2 regions of the Actinomadura vinacea genome follow, and region 2 is predicted to be linked to the other one. Evidence: riboswitches for the same ligand, from Rfam matches in the RefSeq annotation. Region 2 holds a riboswitch; the other holds the start of a gene.
The links. A riboswitch is a leader RNA that binds a small molecule or an ion and turns the genes downstream of it on or off. The one in region 2 is predicted to bind ZMP and ZTP.
Positions count from the first base shown of each region.

Region 1: linked by a shared signal. The riboswitch ahead of ABD340_RS40600 (bifunctional methylenetetrahydrofolate dehydrogenase/methenyltetrahydrofolate cyclohydrolase) and the one ahead of ABD340_RS41545 (serine hydroxymethyltransferase) in region 2 are both predicted to bind ZMP and ZTP.

Region 1 covers NZ_BAAARW010000038.1:165,667-176,297, reverse strand. Annotated here, with positions in the region: gene ABD340_RS40625 (HSP90 family protein) at 1-1,687, opposite strand, end outside; gene ABD340_RS40620 (malate dehydrogenase) at 1,853-2,842, opposite strand; gene ABD340_RS40615 (NADP-dependent isocitrate dehydrogenase) at 3,116-4,336, opposite strand; gene ABD340_RS40610 (DUF3017 domain-containing protein) at 4,431-4,892, opposite strand; gene ABD340_RS40605 (FHA domain-containing protein) at 5,161-5,880, shown strand; gene ABD340_RS40600 (bifunctional methylenetetrahydrofolate dehydrogenase/methenyltetrahydrofolate cyclohydrolase) at 5,981-6,826, opposite strand; ZMP/ZTP riboswitch at 6,892-6,977, opposite strand; gene ABD340_RS40595 (hypothetical protein) at 6,995-7,174, opposite strand; gene purH (bifunctional phosphoribosylaminoimidazolecarboxamide formyltransferase/IMP cyclohydrolase) at 7,337-8,896, opposite strand; gene purN (phosphoribosylglycinamide formyltransferase) at 8,877-9,548, opposite strand; gene ABD340_RS40580 (DUF4190 domain-containing protein) at 9,716-10,186, shown strand; gene ABD340_RS40575 (cell division protein PerM) at 10,387-10,631, opposite strand, start outside.
Region 2 covers NZ_BAAARW010000039.1:59,066-69,696, reverse strand. Annotated here, with positions in the region: gene ABD340_RS41575 (ATP-binding protein) at 1-189, shown strand, start outside; gene ABD340_RS41570 (amidohydrolase family protein) at 186-1,244, opposite strand; gene ABD340_RS41565 (isocitrate lyase/PEP mutase family protein) at 1,365-2,135, shown strand; gene ABD340_RS41560 (GNAT family N-acetyltransferase) at 2,112-2,645, opposite strand; gene ABD340_RS41555 (carboxymuconolactone decarboxylase family protein) at 2,638-3,291, opposite strand; gene ABD340_RS41550 (class I SAM-dependent methyltransferase) at 3,393-4,178, shown strand; gene ABD340_RS41545 (serine hydroxymethyltransferase) at 4,180-5,460, opposite strand; ZMP/ZTP riboswitch at 5,549-5,633, opposite strand; partial or broken gene ABD340_RS41540 (DMT family transporter) at 5,755-6,555, opposite strand; gene ABD340_RS41535 (Lrp/AsnC family transcriptional regulator) at 6,665-7,165, opposite strand; gene ABD340_RS41530 (acyltransferase family protein) at 7,343-8,728, shown strand; gene ABD340_RS41525 (RNA polymerase-binding protein RbpA) at 8,759-9,133, opposite strand; gene secG (preprotein translocase subunit SecG) at 9,208-9,450, opposite strand; gene tpiA (triose-phosphate isomerase) at 9,716-10,531, opposite strand; gene ABD340_RS41510 (phosphoglycerate kinase) at 10,535-10,631, opposite strand, start outside.

The DNA of each region.
Region 1 (10,631 bases), on a different contig from region 2:
GCTGCCCGTACAGCAACGCCTGCCCGTACAAACCCTGCACCGCCAACTCGATCAGCCCTTCCTCGGTCAACGCCGTCGCCCTCCGGGCCAGCGGGTTGCGGTGGTTGAGCACCAGCTGCGGACGGTCCGCCGCCACCGCGCCGTTCAGCGCGCCCAGCACGTCCGACCACAGATCGTCGGCCATCTCCCGGGCCTCGGTCAGCTCCGCCCGATGCTGCGCGGCACGGCTGGTCAAGTACAGCGCGGGCAGCGACGCCGGATCGAAGTCGCGGATCACCACCTCGCAGCCCAGCCGCTCGACCGCCCGCTGCGCCGCCGCCAGGAACGGCCGCAGCGCAAGCTCCGCCGCCGGATCCAGCACCCCGAAATGCGTGGTCAGCTCCGCCGGATCCAGCGGGCGCAGCGCCGCGTCCGGATCGATCGCCGCCAGCCGTTCGATGATCTCGGTGTCGTGCACGTAACCGCCGTTGACCAGCCCGACGCCCTGCGCGCCCGCCACCGCCGACAGCCGCCGGAACTCCTCCACGCTCGTCACAAACCGGGCATCGGAATGCCGCCGCCGGAACTCCGCCAGCGTCATCGGCCCGGCCGAGGTCTCGAACTCCAGCCACCGGTGCACGATCCGCAGCATGTCGTCGTCGTGCAGCGCCATCGCCTTCACGCCCAGCTGATGCAACCGCAGGAACCCGCGCAGCCGGGCCGGATCGGTCTCCGACAACCGCACCAGCCACTGCCGCAGCCGCTCCCCCAGCGCCTGCCGGGCCGACTCCAGCAGCTCGTCCTCGTACAGCGCCTCCCGGCTCGCGGTCGGACGCAGCTCACCCGCGTCCACCACGCACCGCACGAAGAACGCCCACTCCGGCAGCAGACCCTCGACGTTCTCGGCCAGCAGCATCCGCTTCAAATACACCCGGTGCGCGCCGCGCGCGGTCGGCGACACCGGCTGCGGCAGCACGAACGCCACACCCGTCAGCCCCGCCTCCGGGACGTCCAGATCGATCACGTCGAACGGCTCGAACCCGAACAGATCACGGCAGTAGGCGTCCAGGGCGCGGCGGCGGCGCGCCGGATCGGCGTGCGCCGCCCGCCACGGCGGGCCCTCCCCCGTGACCGGCGCACCGTCCACGGTCAGCTCGACCGGCAGCAGCGACCCGTACGTCCGCGCCAGCTCCGCCACGATCTCCGGGTCCAGCAACTCCGCCGAACCGGGACGCGGGCGCAGCGTGACCGTCGTCCCGGGCGCCTCCCGCTCCCCCGGCTCCACCCGGTAGCGGCCATCGGCGTACCCCGTCCAGCGGACCGCCGCCTCCGGGGCGTCCGCGCGCGCCGACCGGGTCACCACCTCGATCTCGTCCGCCACCAGGAACCCCGACAGCAGCCCGATCCCGAACTGGCCGAGGAAGTCGTGCCGGGCGAAACCCAGCTCGTCCCGCTTGGACGAGCGGCCGATGGTGGCCAGCAGCCGGTGCACCTCCTCCTCGGTGAGGCCGATCCCGTCATCGTGGACGCGCAGCCCGCCGCCACCGAGGGTCTCGATCCGCACCGTCCCGGGCACGCCGTCCGCCGCGGTGATCGCGTCCACCGCGTTCTGCAGCAACTCCCGCAGGTAGACCCGCGGGCTGGAGTAAAGATGCCTGCTGAGCAGGTCCACCACACCGCGAAGATCTACCTGAAACGCCTGTTCCACCCTGCCGTCCCTTCACCCGCCCCCGTGTCGCCGCGCCCGCGCGCGGACGGCGGTTGCGAACCGGCCAGTCAGCCTAGTAGCGACCGGCGACGGTCACGCACCGATTTGCCCCCAGATGCCGCGAGCCCCGGACCGCGCGGTCCGGGGCTCGTCAGGGAGCGGACGTCAGATGAGGCCCAGCTTGCGAACCGCGTCGCGCTCCTCGGACAGCTCGTTGACCGAGGCGTCGATCCGCGCCCGCGAGAAGTCGTCGATCTCCAGCCCCTGGACGATCTCCCACTCGCCGTTCCGGGTCGTCACCGGGAACGAGGAGATCAGCCCCTCCGGCACCCCGTACGAACCGTCCGACACCACCGCCATGGACGTCCAGTCGCCGTCCGCGGTGCCGTTCACCCAGGTGTGCACGTGGTCGATCGCGGCCGAGGCGGCGGACGCGGCCGACGACGCGCCGCGCGCCTCGATGATCGCCGCGCCCCGCTTGGCCACCGTCGGGATGAAGTCGTTCTCCAGCCACGCCTGGTCGTTGACCGTCTCGGCGGCGTTCTTCCCGGCGATCTCGGCGTGGAACACGTCCGGGTACTGGGTGGCGGAGTGGTTGCCCCAGATCGTCAGCTTCCTGATCTCGGAGACCGACACGCCCGCCTTCTTCGACAGCTGCGCCAGCGCCCGGTTGTGGTCGAGCCGGGTCATCGCGGTGAACCGCACGGCCGGGACGTCCGGGGCGTGCTGCTGCGCGATCAGCGCGTTGGTGTTGGCCGGGTTGCCCACCACCAGGACCTTGATGTCGTCGGCGGCACCGGCGTTGATCGCCTCGCCCTGCGGCTTGAAGATGCCGCCGTTGGCCTCCAGCAGGTCACCGCGCTCCATCCCCTTGGTCCGGGGCCGGGCACCGACCAGCAGCGCGACGTTGGCGCCCTCGAACGCCTTGGCGGCGTCGTCGAAGATGTCGACCCCCGCCAGCAGCGGGAAGGCGCAGTCGTCCAACTCCATGGCGGTGCCCTCGGCGGCCTTGACCGCCTGCGGAATCTCCAGCAGGCGCAGGCGTACCGGGGTGTCGGCGCCCAGCAGCTGGCCGGACGCGATACGGAAGAGCAGCGCGTAGCCGATCTGGCCGGCGGCGCCGGTGACGGTGACGGTGACTGGGGTACGGCTCATTGCCTCTTCTTCTCCTGTGACCGGACGGGCTCAGGCGGCCATCCTTCGTTCTCGAACCCGACCGCCCGAGAGGGGCCCCACGCGGGATTCTCTCGCCGTCGAGATATTTCTCCGCCAGGCTATCGCGCACCGCGCCCGCCGGTACGCCCAGGTGCACCACCCGGCATGGCGCACCTCCCCGGACCCCGTCCCGAACACACCGAAGGCCGCCCCGGGATCACCGGGACGGCCTTCGCACGCATGTGCTCTCCGCTCGTGCCGGAGTCGGGAAGATCAGCCGTTGATCTTCTTCTGGAGGTTGGTGTCGAGGGCCTCCAGGAACCCCTGCGTGGTCAGCCACTCGGTCTCAGGGCCGACGAGCAGGGCCAGATCCTTGGTCATCTGGCCGCCCTCGACCGTCTCGACGCAGACCTGCTCGAGCTTGCGAGCGAAATCCGTCACAGCGGGGGTGTTGTCGAGCTTGCCGCGGTGCTCCAGGCCCCGGGTCCAGGCGAAGATGGACGCGATCGGGTTGGTGGAGGTCGGCTTGCCCTGCTGGTGCTGCCGGTAGTGGCGGGTCACCGTGCCGTGCGCGGCCTCGGCCTCGACGGTCTTGCCGTCCGGGGTCATCAGCACGGAGGTCATCAGGCCGAGCGAGCCGAAGCCCTGGGCGAGGGTGTCGGACTGCACGTCGCCGTCGTAGTTCTTGGCGGCCCAGACGAAGCCGCCGTCCCACTTGAGCGCGGCGGCGACCATGTCGTCGATGAGGCGGTGCTCGTAGGTCAGGCCCTTGGCCTCGAAGTCGGCCTTGAACTCGGTGTCGAAGATCTCCTGGAAGAGGTCCTTGAACCGGCCGTCGTAGGCCTTGAGGATCGTGTTCTTCGTCGACATGTACAGCGGCATCTCGCGGTCGAGCGCGTACCGCATGGTGGTCCGGGCGAAGTCGCGGATCGACTCGTCGAAGTTGTACATGCCCAGCGCGACGCCGCCGCCGGGGAAGCGGGCGACCTCGAACTCCATCGGCTCACCGCTGCCCTCGTCGGGCGTGTAGGTGATGGTCACCGTGCCCGGGCCCGGGACGACGAAGTCGGTGGCGCGGTACTGGTCGCCGTGCGCGTGGCGGCCGATGATGATCGGCTTGGTCCAGCCGGGCACCAGCCGGGGGATGTTGGAGGCCACGATCGGCTCGCGGAACACCACGCCGCCGAGGATGTTGCGGATCGTTCCATTGGGGGAACGCCACATCTTCTTGAGGCCGAACTCCTCAACGCGTGCCTCGTCCGGGGTGATCGTCGCGCACTTGACGCCGACGCCGTGCTGCTTGATGGCGTTGGCGGCGTCGATCGTCACCTGGTCGTCGGTGGCGTCCCGATGCTCCATCCCGAGGTCGTAGTACTTCAGGTCGACATCGAGGTACGGCAGGATCAACTGGTCCTTGATGAATTTCCAGATGATCCGGGTCATCTCGTCGCCGTCGAGCTCGACGACGGGGCCCGCTACTTTGATCTTGGGCATGCTGTTGCTGTCCCTTTCCTACACCGGCCAGCAGTCCTTGTAAGGCTCAACTGCGAAGGCTATCCGAGAGCGCCGGGAGGTCTAGACCTGGCCTCTACCCTGGCTTGACCCCGGGGGGCGCGTCCCCCGGACCGCCGCGCGGACTCCCCCGGTTCGCCAGGAGGAACCGCGCTCCGCGCACGACGAACACCACGGCGATCAGCATTCCGAACGCCGCGGCGACGGCCAGCCCCGTCTTGTTCATGGGCGGGACGCTCAGCGCCACGAACGCGACCGCCTCGCCGAGGAACACCAGCGTCCAGCAGTCGATCGAGCGGCTCCGGACCGCCAGCATGCCGAGCTGGGCCTCCGGGAGGAGCAGCCGGGCCAGGGCGCCGAACAGCAGCGCCGCGGCGATCAGCACCGAGCCCTTGCGGAAGTAGTGGAAGAAGCACAGCACGAGCCCGGCCGCCACGCCGCACAGGACGATCAGGTAGGGCAGCTGGCCCAGCCAGTGCGGCCCGGCGCCGCGCCCCTTGGGCGGCCTGCGCCGCCGCCGGCGCAACTCGGTGCTCATGGGACCGACCGTAGCCGGTTCCGGCCCCTCCCGTGGCGCCCCCTCACATCTGCCCGGGAAGGGGCCGCCTTGACGGGAGATTTCTCTCACCTTTACGTCTTCCGCCGCAACCTCTTCACGCCGAAACCGTGACGGATGAGGCCCAGAGCGTCCCGATGGACGCCACATGCCTTGTGGCATCGGTCCTACCGGCCAGTAGGAGGGTGTGACGGGTACGCGGCCGGGTAACCCGCCAGACAGGGGTCGCTAACTAGCTGGGAGGACTGCCGTGGAGGGGCCGTTCATGCGGATCGAGGACAGCGGGCTGGTGGTGCCGCTGCGCCCCGACGTCACGACGGTCGGCCGAGGGCGGGGAGTGGACATCCGCCTCGACGACCCGAGTGTGTCCCGTTTGCACGCAGAGATCGTTCGTCGCGGCCCGTACGTCTACGTCGTCGACATGGGACTGTCCCGCAACGGGACACGTGTCAATGGCCGCCCGATCGCCCGCCGGGTCCTGGAGGACGGCGACGTCGTCAGCTTCGGCACGGCGCGCTGCCGGATGGGGGGCATCCCCCGTGAGGAGGTCGATCCCGACGTCGAGTTGCGGCGCGCCGTGGCTCCGGAGCTCACCCGACGCGAGGTCGACGTGCTGACCTCGCTGTGCCGGCCGGCGCTGTCGGACGAGGCGTTCGTCGCACCCGCCACCGCGCGGGAGATCGCCGCCGACCTGGTCGTCACCGAGGCGGCCGTCAAGCAGCACCTGCTGCGGCTCTACCAGAAGTTCCGCATCCCCGAGGGCGCCAACCGGCGCACCCGGCTCGCCAACGAGGTCATCGCGATGGGCCTGGTCCGCCCACTGCCGCCGGTGCACGTGCCGCAGCAGAACCGTCCGATCGACGCGGGTCGGAGCAGAGGCCCGGAAGTCCGCCGCCCGGGGCCGCACGCCCCGGGCCATGTCACCGCGGCGAGCCGCCAGGCGGCCGCGGCGGGGCGCCGGGCGAGCTGATGAAGTGATCGTGCGATCGCCCCGTCCCGGGTAGCGCTGTGCCAGGGGCGATCGCCACGCCACCCGTACGGGGCCGCCGGCCGGCGGCCCCGTACGGGTGTCAGGCGGCCTCGGCGGCCTCGACGACGTTGGACAGCAGCATCGCGCGGGTCATGGGGCCGACGCCGCCCGGGTTGGGCGCGACCCAGCCGGCCACGTCGTGGACGTCGGCGGCGACGTCCCCGGCGAGCTTGCCGTCGACGCGGGAGACGCCGACGTCCAGGACGGCGGCTCCGGGCTTGACCATGTCCGCGGTGATCAGGCCGGGGACGCCGGCGGCGGCCACGATGATGTCGGCGGCGCGGGTGTGCGCGGCCAGGTCGCGGGTGCCGGTGTGGCAGAGCGTCACGGTGGCGTTCTCGCTGCGCCGGGTGAGGAGCAGCCCGAGCGGGCGGCCGACGGTCACGCCGCGGCCGATCACCGTGATCTCGGCGCCGCGGACCGGGACCTCGAAGCGGCGCAGCAGGGCGACGATGCCCTTGGGGGTGCACGGCAGCGGCGCGGGCTGCATCAGGACGAGCCGCCCGAGGCTGATCGGGTGCAGTCCGTCGGCGTCCTTGAGCGGGTCGATGCGTTCGAGCACGCGCTGCTCGTCCAGGCCCTTGGGGAGCGGCAGCTGGACGAGGTAGCCGGTGCAGGCGGGGTCGTCGTTCAGTTCGGCGACCGCCCGTTCCACGTCGTCCTGGGTGGCGCCGGCGGGCAGGTCGCGGCGGATGCTCTCGATGCCGACCTCGGCGCAGTCGCGGTGCTTCATGTTGACGTAGGCGGTGCTGCCCGGGTCGTCGCCGACCAGGACGGTGCCCAGGCCGACGGTCACGCCGCGCTCGCGCAGCGCCTCGACCCGCACCTTGAGATCGGCGCGGATCTCCGCCGCGGTGGCCTTGCCGTCCAGGATCTGTGCCGTCATCCGTACCTCCGCGCTGATCTGGCCGGGAGCCTCGTCCGGGCGGGGGTGCCCGGTCCCGGCTCGGTGCCGGCCACCCAGGCGCGCGGTGTCCGGACTGCTTCGCTCCCCGGTGGTCGAGTCCACCTTGATCGCGCCAGTCACGTCCCGGCCAGTCTACCGACGTCTCTTCTAGTCCTCGTCAGGGCGTTCGCGCCAGGACAGCAGGCGGTCGGTTCCGTGCCAGCCGAGGTGGGCGGCCAGGAGGGCGGCGCACAGGGCGGCGGCGATGCCGATCACGTGGCGGGATTCGGCGAGCAGCGAGGCGGTCCGCGTCACGCTCGACAGCAGCAGGGTCAAAAGGACGTCCATGCACGGGCTCCATCAGCGAGGGTCGCGCCGAGGCTGGGCGGAGGGGGTGCGCGACCCGGCCGAGGCTACCAACCATAAAAGGTAAAAACGCCCATGATCGGCCAAATCACCCTCGGGTCCGGTGCGCCGGAACGCGCCGGACCCGAGAGGATCGGCGGAGGATCAGTGGAAGAAGTGCCGGACGCCGGTGAAGTACAGGGTGATCCCGGCCTTCTCCGCGGCGGCGATCACATCGTCGTCGCGGATCGAGCCGCCCGGTTCGACGATCGCCCGCACCCCCGCCCTGGTCAGCACCTCCAGCCCGTCCGGGAACGGGAAGAAGGCGTCGGACGCGCCGACCGCGGCGGCGGCCCGCTCGTCCCCGGCCCGCGAGACCGCCAGCCGGGCGGAGTCGACCCGGTTCACCTGGCCCATGCCGACGCCGACCGTGGCGCCGTCGGCGGCCAGCAGGATCGCGTTCGACTTCACCGAGCGGCACGCCTTCCACGCGAACGCCAGATCGCGCAGCGTGGCCTCGTCGGCGGGCGTGCCGGTCTTGAGCTCCCAGCCGGACGGGTCGTCGCCCGCCTCGTCCACCCGGTCGACCGTCTGCAGCAGCACGCCGCCGTCGATGCGGCGGAACTCCACCGGGTTCGCCGGCCCCTCCGGGCAGCGCAGCAGCCGGATGTTCTTCTTGCGGGTGAGGATCTCCAGCGCCGCGTCCTCGAAGCCGGGCGCCACGATCACCTCGGTGAAGATGTCGGCGACCTGCTCGGCCATCGCCGCGGTCACCGAGCGGTTCACCGCGATCACGCCGCCGTAGGCCGACACCGGGTCGCAGGCGTGCGCCTTGCGGTGCGCCTCGGCCACGTCGGCGCCGATCGCGATGCCGCACGGGTTGGCGTGCTTGATGATCGCGACGGCCGGGTCGGCGAAGTCGTAGGCGGCGCGGCGGGCCGCGTCGGCGTCCACGTAGTTGTTGTAGGACATCTCCTTGCCGTGCAGCTGCTCGGCGCCCGCCAGCCCGCCGGTGTCGTCGCCGTAGAGCGCGGCGCGCTGGTGCGGGTTCTCCCCGTACCGCAGGACGGCCGACCGCTCCCAGACCGAGCCCAGGAAGTCGGGCCACGCCGCCTCGGCGGCGACCTCGTCGGGGGCGTACCCGTCGGCGAACCAGGAGGCCACGGCGACGTCGTAGGCGGCGGTGTGCGCGAACGCGCGGGCCGCGAGCCGGCGCCGCTCGTCCAGGGTGAAGCCCCCCGCCTGGACGGCCGCGAGCACCGCCGGGTAGGAGGCGGGGTCGACGACGACCGACACGCTGGCGTGGTTCTTGGCGGCGGCGCGCACCATGGTGGGCCCGCCGATGTCGATCTGCTCGACGCACTCGTCGGGCCCGGCACCGGAGGCGACCGTCTCGGAGAACGGGTAGAGGTTCACCACCGCCAGATCGAACGGCTCGACGCCGAGGTCGTCGAGCTGCTGGAGGTGGTCGTCCTTGCGCCGGTCGGCCAGCAGCCCGGCGTGCACCTTGGGGTGCAGGGTCTTGACCCGGCCGTCCAGGCACTCGGGGAACCCGGTGAGCTTCTCCACCTTCATCACCGGGATCCCGGCGGCGGCGATCCGGCCCGCCGTGGAACCGGTGGAGACGATCTCCACACCGGCCTCGTGCAGGCCCCGGGCCAGCTCCTCCAGCCCGGTCTTGTCGTAAACGCTGATCAGCGCGCGCCTAATCGCCAGTCGGCTCACCGGCCGTGCTCCCCTCATCGTCTGCGGACGTGTTGCAGGTCCTGCACTTCATGGAGACCCGCCGGCCCTCGGCGGTCCAGCCGTCGCGGGCCAGGCGCCCCACGACCTCGACCATGAGCCGGCGCTCCACCTGCTTGATGCGCTCGTGCAGGGAGTCTTCGTCGTCGTGCCAGCGAACGGGCACGGCCTCCTGGGCGATGACGGGTCCGGTGTCCACGCCTTCGTCGACGAAGTGCACCGTACAGCCCGTGAGCTTGACCCCGTACGCCAGGGCGTCCCGCACCGCGTGCGCGCCCGCGAAGGACGGCAGCAGCGCGGGATGGGTGTTGATGGTGCGGCCGCCGAACCGGGCCAGGAACACCGGGCCGAGGATCTTCATGAATCCGGCGGAGACCACCAGATCGGGCTCGTGCGCGGCGATCGCCTCGGTGAGCGCGACGTCCCACGCGGCGCGGTCGGCGAAGTCGGGGATCCGGACGGTGAAGGCGGGCAGTCCGGCGCGTTCGGCGCGGGCCACCCCGCCGGTGCCGTCGCGGTCGGCACCCACGGCAACCACTTCGGCACCGTAGGCTGGATCCGCGCACGCGTCGAGCAGCGCCTGTAGGTTGGTCCCCGCGCCGGAGACGAGGACGACGAGCCGGGCGGACACCATGACTCCTTGGTGGACGGTGCTGGTGGACGTCGGACCCGCGGCGGGCCGACGATGGGCGGACCGGGCACGGTCCGGGCACGGCGGCGTGACCGGGCCGTGTAAAGACTATCGGCCCTGTTCGACGCGGCGGCATCCGCACCAGAGGTCGGCATCAGGAGGACGGAACGTTGAGTGAGCAGCCGGACCACGGCGACGGCGGGATCGGCCGGGACACCGCCCCCGCCACCGGCGGGCCCGCGGGGCAGGGCGGCGACGCCGGTCGCGCGGGGCGGCGCGCACTGTGGCTCGGCGGCGGCGCGCTGGTCCTGACCCCCTTCTTCTTCCCGGTGGGGCTGGTGCTGGGCATCGCCGCGCTGGTGGTGGGGATCAAGGCGCGCAAGCAGGCCGTACGGGAGAAGACCGCGGCGCCGGGCGCGATCGGCGGGATCGTGCTGGGCGCGGTCGGGCTGGCGATGGCGAGCTTCTGGCTCGCGGTGACGGCGCTGCTGTGGCCGCAGCTGAGCGGCTACCAGGAGTGCCTGGGCTCGGCCAACACCAAGACCGACGAGACCCACTGCCGCGACCGCTACTTCTCCGAGATCGAGAAGAAGCTGAACCTGCCGGAGGGCAGCATGTCCCGCTACGGCGACATGTTCTGAGCGGGGCGCCGGTCAGTCAATTTCGGGGGGACGACCCCCCAGCCCCCCGGCAAAAGCAGACTGACCGACGCCCTCCACTCCGCTGGCGCTCCGTTCCGGTCGCCGGTCAGTCAATTTCGGGGGGACGACCCCCCAGCCCCCCGGCAAAAGCAGACTGACCGACGCCCTCCACTCCGCTGGCGCTCCGTTCCGGTCGCCGGTCAGTCATCTTCGGGGTCGTCCCTGAGGACGTAGATGGCGCCGCCTCGGGTCTCGATGCGCTCGACGTCCTCGCGGGGCGCGGGGACCTTGCGCGGAGCGGGTTCGGGCTCGTCGGCGACGGGTTCTTCCTCCTCGGCGGCCCAGCGCGTGTCGTGGGCGGGCTCTTCGGGCCCGTCCGCCGGTACGGGCTCGGCGGGGCGCCTGGGAGCCTTGGCGTGCTTGCGCGGCCCGAGGACGGGCTCGG
Region 2 (10,631 bases):
CTGGCGGGGCCGGAGGTGCTGCGGGCGGAGGTGTCCGACGATGGGGCGGACGGGGCCCGGCCGGTCTTGCGGAAGGCATCCACTGGCGAGACCGGCCGGGGGCTCCATATCGTCGACGCGCTCGCGTCGTGCTGGGGCTACCGGCCCGACGGCGTCCGCACAACGGTGTGGGCCGACTTCCGGCGTTAGCGGAGGCGGGCGGCGACCGTGGGCAGAAGGCGAAGCGCGTTGGTGCGGTTAATGGCGGTGCGGTCGCGATGGCTCAGGTTGGGGTCGCGGTCGAAGGCGCGGCGGGCGTGCGCTACCTCCTCGGCCTCCACCTGGGGCCAGTCGGTGCCGTACAGGACCCGTCCGGGGCCGACCGCGTTCAGAAGCGTGGGCGAGGCGTACGGGGACAGCGGCAGGGCGGTGTCGTAGTAGAAGCGCTTGAACGCGCGGCGGAACGCGGCGGGCGAGGGGCCCTCACCGCGGCGGCCCGCGCGTTCGACGCGTCCCCCGATGTAGGGGAGGAAGCCCCCGCCGTGGGACAGGATCACCGACATGTCGGGGTAGCGGTCCATCGTGCCCGACGCGATGAGGCTGAGGGCGCAGCGGGTGGTGTCGTACATGAAGTCGGCGACGTAGTTCTCGACGCCGGGGATCGGCTCGGGGTCCTCGGGCAGGGCGTCGGGGTGGGTCATGATGACGGCGCGGCGGCGGTTCAGCTCGGCGAACAGCGGGTCGAACACCTTGTGGCCGAGGTAGCGCCCGCCCGCGGTGTTCATCATGAGGACACCGTCGGCGCCGAGCTCGTCGAGCGCGTACGCCGCCTCCTTCAGCGCCACGTCCACGTGCATGAGGGGAAGGTAGGCGAAGAAGCCGAAGCGGGTGGGGCGGCTCCTGACCAGGTCGGCGAGGGACTCGTTGAAGACGCGGGCACCGGCGGCGGCCTTCGCCTTGCCGTGGAAGATCTCGGACGGGGCGGGGGCGGAGGCGACGCCGAGGGCGATCCCGTTGGCGTCCATCGTCTCGAGGGTCTTCCGCAGGTCCCACTGGCCCCAGCGGGGGCCGCCCTGCGGGGGCAGCAGGCCGTTGTCGACGGCCCATTTCCGCATGGCGGGGGGCAGCGCGTGGTGGTGGGTGTCGATACGGCCCCCGCCCCCGCCGCCTCTGGCGGAGGCGGGCGCGGCGCTCACGGCGACGGCGGCCGTGGCGAGGGCGCCTGTGCGCAGGGCTGTGCGGCGGCTCATCGTTGACTTGTCCATGGTTAGGAGTGTGCGAGACAATCTCAGTTGAGACTATATGGGTTTCCCCCTGCTGCGGGGTGGTGCCAACCCCACCATCCTTCGACGCCGGTCGAGACGCCCCGGGCGTAACGTCGACGCATGTCCCTATTCCGTGACCTGCATGAACGCGACACACCGCTGCTGCTCCCCAACGCCTGGGACGTCGCGAGCGGGGCGGCGCTGGCCGAGGCGGGCTTCCCGGCGATCGGCACCACCAGCCTCGGTGTCGCCGCCGCGGCCGGGAAGCCGGACGCCGAGGGCGGCACCCGGCAGGAGACCCTCGCGCTCGCGCGTGGCCTGGCGCGGCTTCCGGTCCCAGTCACGGTCGACGTCGAGGGCGGCTTCTCGGATCGGGCCGAGGACGTCGCGGCGCTCGCCGCCGAACTGGCGTCGTACGGCATCGCGGGGATCAACATCGAGGACGGGCGGTCCGACGGTTCGCTGGGTCCGGCCGACCGGCAGAGTGCCTTGATCGGGGCGATCAAGGACGCGGCCCCCGGCCTGTTCGTGAACGCCCGCACCGACTCGTTCTGGCTGCCCGGGCACGAGGCGGAGACCCTGGAGCGGGTGCGCGCCTACACCGGGGCGGGTGCGGACGGCGTCTTCGTCCCGGGCATCGCCGAAGAGGCGGACGTGCGCGCGGTCGTGGCCGCGACGCCGCTGCCGGTGAACGTGCTCTTCCTCCCCGGCAGGGTCACCGTGGACGGACTGGCCGAGCTGGGCGTACGGCGGGTCAGCTACGGGTCGCTGCTGTTCCGCGCCGCGCTGCGCGCCGCCGTCACGACCGCGCTCACCGGCGGCCCGCCCGAAGGGGCCCCCTCGTACGCCGACGTCGAGCGGCTCGTCTCAGGCCTTGACGGCCTCCGCTGATCGGACGCGCTCGGCGACATAACGGCTCAGCCCGTCGGCCGGCCCCTCCTCGAAGGGGCGCATGCCCAGATGCTCGGCGACCTCGGCGGAGGCGGTGTTGGCCTCGTCGATCTCGGCGATCACCCGGGGCAGCGCCAGCACGTCGAAGGCGTGGTCGAGGACGGCCCGGGCCGCCTCGGCCGCCAGCCCATGCCCCCAGTGCTCCGGCTCCAGGCTGTAGACGATCTCCACGTCCAGCGCGTGCGCCGGGCCCTCCATCCGGCGCAGCCCCGCCACCCCGGCCAGCGGGCCCTCCGGGGCGAGCCGCAGCGCCCACAGGCCGAAACCCTCGGTGGCGAAGTCGTGCAGGCTCGCCTCGATGATCTCGGTGACCTGCTCGGCGCACAGGATCCGGTCGTCGAACAGGTGGCGGCGCACCCGCGGGCCCGTCCAGTGCGCCAGCAGGGCCCGGTGGTCGCCGGTGCCGACCGGGTGCAGGACGAGCCGGCCGGTGCGCAGCACGTCAAGCATCGCCGCCGTCCCCCCAGTCGGGCACGGGCTCGCCGTCCGGGACGCCCACCCGGAACACCTTCAGCTGCAGGGCCAGCGCGGCGTAGTAGCCGATCAGGGCGACCAGTTCCACCACGGCGGCGCGGCCCAGCGTCGCCACGGCCTCGGTGTAGACGGGGTCGCTCAGATCGCCGTCGGCGATCATCTGGCGGGCCGCCTCGTACACCACCCGCTCGCGCACGTCTCCGAGCATAGGCGCGTGGCCCTCGCGCAGCGCGGCCAGCTCCCGGTCGGTAAGCCCGGCACGGTGCCCGATCCGCTCATGCGCGTACCACTCGTAGTCCGAGCGCCGGTGCGCCGCCACCACCAGGATCGCGATCTCCCGCTCCCGCTTGGTGAAGGCGGTGCGGAAGCGCAGCGCGGCGCCCAGCTCCTGCAGCGGCAGCCCGACCGCCGGGCTGTAGAGCATCGCGTTGAACGGGCCCAGCAGTCGGCCCTCGTCGTCGACGTAGCGGATGGGCGAGGGCGCGTCGCGGCGCGGGCCGCCGGTGACCGCGTCGTACACCTCCCGCTGCTCCTCGCCCAGCAGTCCGGGCCTCAGCAGGGGCAGACGGGCGCCGGGACGGTGTTCGTCGCCGGACCCGGCGTTGACGGGATGATCGATCACCCATCGCACGCTAGGCGCTCGCGGGGAGGCCCTCAAGTGGTGTCCAAAAGGTGGAACCGGGAGCTCACGGTGACGTGGCGGTTCCGTGACAGGATGGCCGGGTGACCACCGGCATCTACGACGACCCCTGGGCCTACGAGCTCGCGTGCTCGTTCCGCGACGTGCCTGCCGAGGTGGACGTGCTGCTCGGCTGGTGCGCCCGGCACCGTCCCGGGCACGGGACGGTCCGCAGCGCGCTGGAACTGGCCGCGGGCCCCGCCGAGCACGCCCGCGAGCTGTCCCGCCGCGGCGTCGCGGCGACCGCGCTGGACCTGCACCCGGCGATGTGCGCGTACGCCGCCGAGCGGGCCAAGGCGCAGGACGTGGAGCTGGAGGTCGTCCAGGACGACATGACCCGCTTCGACCTGGGCCGCCGGTTCGACCTGGTGATCACGATGCTGGACTCCACGTCCCACCTGATGGACCTGGACGCGTTCACCGCGCACCTCGGCCGGGCCGCCGCCCACCTGGCGGACGGCGGCCTCTACGTCGTCGAGATGTCCCATCCGAGCGACCGGCTCGGCGACGAGCCCAGTACCAGCACCGGATGGACGGTGGAGCGCGGCGAGACGCGCGCCACCGTCCGCTGGGGCGAGCCCGCCGACCGCCTCGACCCGATCACGCAGATCTCGACCGACCATGTGACGGTGACGGTCGCCGAGGGCGACCGGCCGGTCCGGGTGATCCAGGACGTGGTGCCCTACCGGTTCTGGAGCGCGACCGAACTGGACGCGGCCGTGCGCCTGTCCGGAGCGCTGGAGCCGGTCGCGCGGTACGGCGACTTCGGCGAGGTGGCCGTCACCGCGCCGGACGCCTGGCGCATGATCACCGTGTTCCGGGCCCGCTGACTCAGGGCGCGGGCGCCCAGCCCGGCATCGGGTGCCCGGCCAGCAGCTCGCGGATCTCGGCCGCCACCCGCCGCTCCGCCGCGGCCGCCTCGTCCGCGCCGCGCGCGACGGCCTGGACGATGTCGTCGATCCACGCCGCGAGCCGCGGCATCTGCGCCGGCTCCAGCCCCCGCGTGGTGATCGCGGCGGTGCCCACCCGCAGCCCGGACGGATCGAACGGCTTGCGCGGGTCGAACGGCACCGCGTTGTAGTTGAGCTCGATCCCGGCCCGGTCGAGGGCCTGCGCGGCGGGCTTGCCCGGCACCCCCTTGTTGGTCAGGTCGATGAGGATGAGGTGGTTGTCGGTGCCGCCCGAGATGAGGTCGTAGCCGCGTCCGGCCAGCGCCTCCGCCAGTGCCCGCGCGTTGGCGACGATCCGGTGGGCGTAGGCGGAGAAGTCCGGCTGCGCGGCCTCCTTCAGCGCGACCGCGATCGCGGCGGTGGTGTGGTCGTGCGGGCCGCCCTGCAGGCCGGGGAAGACCGCCTTGTCGACCGCGGCGGCGTGCTCGGCCGTCGACAGCACCATCGCGCCGCGCGGGCCGCGCAGCGTCTTGTGCGTGGTCGTGGTGATCACGTCGGCACGGCCGGCCGGGGACGGGTGCGCGCCGCCCGCGATCAGCCCGGCGATGTGCGCGATGTCGGCGGCCAGCACCGCGCCCGACTCGCGCGCGATCTCGGCGAACGCGGCGAAGTCGATCGTGCGCGGGATCGCGGTGCCGCCGCACCAGATGAGCTTGGGCCGCTCCTTGAGCGCGAGGTCGCGGACCTCGTCCATGTCGACCCGGCCGGTGTCGGCGCGCACCCCGTACCGGACGGGGGTGAACCACTTGCCGGTCGCCGACACCGACCAGCCGTGCGTGAGGTGCCCGCCCATCGGCAGCGACAGGCCCATGACCGTGTCGCCCGGCTGGAGGAAGGCCATGTAGACGGCCAGGTTGGCGGGCGAGCCGGAGTAGGGCTGGACGTTGGCGTGCTCCACTCCGAACACCGCCTTGGCCCGCTCGATGGCCAGCAGCTCGATCGGGTCGATGTTCTGCTGGCCCTCGTAGTAGCGGCGTCCGGCGTAGCCCTCGGAGTACTTGTTGGTGAGCACCGAGCCGGTGGCCTCCAGCACGGCGGGCGAGACGTAGTTCTCCGAGGCGATGAGCCTGATCTTCTCGAACTGCCGGCGGGCCTCGGCCTCGACCAGGGCGGCGAGGTCGGGGTCCTGGCCGGCGAGATGCGGAAGGGACGGCTGGTGCATGGCGGCCTCCGTGCCGATCAGGGCCGCTGATCGGCTGGTCTGGCCGGAGGATCCGGTGGCGTTCGGGCGCGGACCCCCGGCTGCGGGGCCCGTACACCCAGGCGCGCGGTGTGCGGACTAGCTTCGCTCCCCGGTGGTCGACTCCACCTTGACTGCGCCAGTCGCGTCCGGCAAGTCTACCGGGCCGTCCGGACGCCGCGAGGGACGAAGCCGGGAGAGCCAGGGCAGCGGCACGGAGACGAACACCAGCCCGCCGAGCAGCAGCAGCGCCCCGGCGGTGGCGGGCGCCGACAGCCGCTCCCCCAGCACGGCGAGCGCCAGGACGGCCGCCACCAGCGGCTCGGCGAGGCTCAGCGTGCCCGCCGTCGCGGCGGTGACGCGGCGCAGCCCGTGCACGAAGCACATGTACGCGACCGCGGTGGTCGCGATGCCGAGCCACCCGACCAGCGCCCACGACCGCGCCCCGGCCAGGTCCGGCACGCCCTGCACGGCCCACGGCAGCAGCAGCGTCCCGCCGATCAGCAGCGTGACGGCGACCGCGGCGGCCATGCCCACCTGATGGTCCAGCAGGCGCTTGGCCGACACCGTGTAGACGCCGAAGCAGCAGGCCCCCAGCACGCCCAGCCCGACGCCGAGCGGGTCGGCCCCGCCACCGGAGCCCGGCAGCACCAGCAGCGCGCACCCGGCGATCGCGCACGCCGTCCCGACCGTCCAGCGGCGGGTCAGCCTCGTCCGCAGGACGAGCCGTTGGAACAGGCCGGTGGTGACCGGTGCCAGCCCGAACACCACGGCCGTGGCCACCGCCGCGCCCGTCCGGTCGACCGAGGTGAGGAAGGCGGCCTGGAACGTCCCGGTCGCCGCCGACGCGGCCAGCAGGGGCGGCCAGGCGGGCCGGGACAGCGCGGCGAACGAGCGCGGCGAGGTCGCCAGCACGAACGCGGCCAGCAGCAGGCCGCCCGACAGGATCCGGGCGTCCCCCAGCGTGATCGGCGAGGCCGGTGAATCGGCCAGGACCTGCGCCGGTCCGACCGTGCCCCACAGGACTCCGGCGGCCAGTACCAGCAGCACGCCCGAGAAGTTGTTCCGTTGGTCCATGCGGCCGACGCTAGGAGGAAATCCGGGCATTCGCGCGACAGGCCGTTGTTCGTTCGAGCTCAGCCGGTCACGGCATGGATTCTTCGACCGAGGAGGACACGAGGCCGGTTCAGGCGTAGGGAGTTCGGCGATCCTTGCGTTCCGGCACGGGAAGTTCGGACTGCTCGGCGGGCTGGACGTAGTCGTACACGACCGTGGTGCGCACGTCCACGAACTCCTTGCGCCGCGCCAGCCGGTCGAGCACGAAGTCGCGCAGGTACTGGGTGCTGGGCACGGCCACGTGCACCAGGATGTCCTCCGCTCCGGTCACCACGAAGACGGCCAGCGTCTCGGGCATCGCCGCCATGTGGTCGCGGGTCGACTCGATGGCCTCCCTCGACTGCGGCCGGATCCGGATCGAGATCAGCGCCTGCACGCTCCGGCCCAGCGCCTCCAGGTCGACGCTGGCGCGGAAGCCGGTGATGACACCGCGCGCCCGCAGCGCCCGGGTGCGCTCCAGCGCGGTGGACGGGGCGATGCCGACCGCCTCCGCCAGTTCCCGGTTGGTCTGCCGGCCGTCGCGCTGCAGACGGCGCAGGATCGCCTGATCTATCGCGTCCATGGGGGTCATTCCCGAATTTTATGCGGCGAGCGGGCCGGGGGCGGCCGCCGGCGGCCGGCAGCACCGTTCCGCCGTACGGTCGCTGAGAGTTCCCTGAAGATCAGAACGGTTCGCCCTGCTCGCTACGGAGCGGGACATCCGGTCCGCTAGGGTCTTCGGATAATGAAAACCGGACATCCACCACCATTGGTCCCGGATCCCTCTCCAGGGAGCGACGGCCCGGGTGGACCGGTTCCACCCGCGATCGGGGCCGAACGGCTGGGATGGCTGGACGCCCTCCGCGGCATCGCCGCGATCGTGGTGGCGCTGCACCACGGCTGCTACAACTACCTTCCGCAGTTCCGGCACGAGATCCTGCAGTGGCTCGACCCGGGCAGCGTCGGCGTGCTGCTGTTCTTCCTCGTCAGCGGCTACATCATCCCCGCGTCCCTGGAACGCACCGGCTCGCTGCGGCGGTTCTGGATCAGCCGGCTGTTCCGCATCTACCCGCTGCTGATCGCCGTGCTGACCGCCACCCTGCTGCTCGGCGTCACCGGGCTGAGCCCGCTGCGGCAGGGCCTGGGCGAGAGTTCCGAGCCGCTCGGCGCCGTCCTGGCGCACCTGACGATGATGCAGGACCTGCTCGCCGTGCCCAGCGCCCTCAACGTGCTGTGGACGCTGTCGTACGAGATGGTCTTCTACCTGCTCGTGGTCGCGCTGTTCGCGCTCGGCCGGCTCGACCGGCACTCGGCCGGTATCGCCACCGCGCTCGCGGTCGCCGCGCTCGGCCTGGGCGCCGTACTGCCCACCGCCGTGCTGTCCAGCCGACTCGGCGTCACCACCGTCGCCGTCACCACGGCGCTGGTCATGACCGCGGCGATCGCGCTGGCCTGCTCGTCCCGGGCCTGGATCGCCCGGACCGGGGCGCTGCTGGGCGGGGCGCTGGCGGTCGTGCTCGTCCTGGCCAACGCCCGCATCGAGGCATGGGAGGGCCTGGCCCTGCTCGGGGTGATGTTCGCCGGCACCGCGATCCACCGCGCCGAGCGCGGCCAGATCAGCGCGCGCGCCGCCGCCGTGGCCGTGGCCGCCGTCCTGACCGCGGCGATCGGCGGCGGGCTCTGGAACCTCACCGTCTACGCGCCCGGGCAGACGGAGGCCGTCCTCAAACGCTCCTGGGTGATCGGGATCGCGGTGACCGCGCTGCTCTTCGCGGCCGGCATGGCGCTGCGGCACCGGCGCACCCCGCGCCGGCTCACCCGGCTCGGCATGATCAGCTTCTCGGTGTACCTGGTGCATCCGGTGCTGCTGACGATCTCCGACCTCACCATCGGGCGGCCCCGCACCGACGCCCCGCTGCTGCTCGTCCCGTACCTGCTCGCGGTGCTGATCGTGAGCCATCTCACGTACCGGTGCGTCGAGGCGCCGCTGCAGCGCCTCGGGCGGCGGCTGGCGCGCCGCACCGCACCCGTCCGCCCGCCCGTCCTTCCCGCCGCCGGCCGCGGCGAAGACGGGAAGGACACGAGCGGACCGTCGGAACGCGAGAAGCCCGGCTCCCCGCCAGGGGGAGACCGGGCTACCCGGATCACGCGGTGACGCGGACCCGGTGGCAGGAGGGCACGGGGCTCAGACGCGGCCGGCGGACTCCATCGCGGCCTTGACCTTGGCGCGCTTCTCGCGCAGCTTGGACAGCGCCTCCTCGAGGATGGCCTCGCCGTCCTCGTCGCTGCGACGCTCCTTCACGTACGCCAGGTGCGTCTTGTAGGGCTCGGTCTTGGGCGGGGCCGGGGGGTTGTCAGAGTCCTGGCCCGCGGGGAACCCGCAGCGCGGGCAGTCCCAGGTGTCGGGAACCGCGACGTCGGTCGCGAAGCTGGGGCGGGTCTCGTGCCGGTTGGCGCAGTAGAAGGTCACCCAGACCCGGGGGGCCGCGTCTCCGCGCTCGGCCTCCCCCATCGGACCGGCGCCGACCCGGCTGCCCCGAATCGCGTTTCCACTACCCACGGATCACTCCTCGCTCGTGTGCGCCCACGCCGCACTGACCTCGCGGCGGGGCCTTTCGCTGTGGTACGGCCTGCTCAGCCGACGCCCTTGCTCTTGAACAGCAGCCCGAGCACGATGATCGAGGCGAACCAGATGACGCCGGTGGCGATCGTCAGCCGGTCGAGATTGCGCTCGACCACCGACGACCCGCCCAGCGACGAGGTGACGCCACCGCCGAACATGTCCGACAGGCCCCCGCCCTTGCCCTTGTGCGCGAGCACGAGGACCACCATGAGCAGGCTGGTGATGATGAGCACGGCGGACGCTGCGATGATCACTGTTGTGTGCCTCTTCCGGCCGACCCCGCGGCGCGGGGCACTTGGTCTTCAGCTGGTCTTCAGCTTCGTGTTCAGCTCGGTGTTCAAAGGAACGCTCGTGTTCTCGGGCGCGGTCACGGGTCGAACGCTCGCCCCGTCAGTACGGAAGGGTACGACGAACTTCCCGCTGGTTCGGCAAGAATCCCCGGACCGGAGGCGAATTGATCAGAACTGACCAGCCCCGATCGCCGCCGGAACCCGTGCGCCGGGCCCCGGCGGACCCCGATCACACCGAGACCGGCAGGTCCCGGTAGCGGCAGATCTTGACGAACTCGCCCGGATCCAGGCTGGCACCGCCGACCAGTGCGCCGTCCACATCGGCCTGCGCCATGATCCCGGCGATGTTCCCGCCCTTGACCGAACCCCCGTACAGGATACGCGTCTCGGCGGCCACCTCGCCGTCGTACAGCTCGGCGAGCCTGCCCCGGATCGCGGCGCAGACCTCCTGCGCGTCCGCGGGGGTGGCCACCTCCCCGGTGCCGATCGCCCAGACCGGCTCGTAGGCGATCACCAGGGTGCGCACCCGGTCGGCGGGGATCTTGTCCAGCGACCCGTCGATCTGCGCCAGCGTGTGCGCGACGTGGCGGCCCTCCTTGCGGACCTCCAGGCCCTCGCCGACGCACACGATCGGGGTGATGTCGTTGGCGATGGCGGCCTTGGCCTTGGCGTTGACCAGGGCGTCGTCCTCGTGGTGGTACTGGCGGCGCTCGGAGTGGCCGACGATCGCGTACGAACAGCCCAGCTTGGCCAGCAGCGCGCCGGAGACCTCACCGGTGTAGGCGCCGGAGGCGTGCGCGGAGACGTCCTGGGAGCCGTAGGCGATGTCCAGCTTGTCGGCGTCCACCAGCGTCTGCACCGAGCGCAGGTCGGTGAACGGCGGCAGCACGGCCACGTCGACCGCGTCGAAGTCGGCCTCCTTCAGCCCGAACGCGAGCTGCTGGACGAGCCTGATGGCCTCCAGATGGTTGATGTTCATCTTCCAGTTGCCGGCCATCAGCGGCTTGCGGCCGGAATTCTTGGCGGCGGGGGTCTTGGGGGCCATGCGTCAGTCCTCCAGAGCCTGCAGGCCGGGGAGCGTCTTGCCCTCGAGGTATTCGAGGCTTGCGCCGCCGCCGGTGGAGATGTGGGAGAAGCCGGACTCC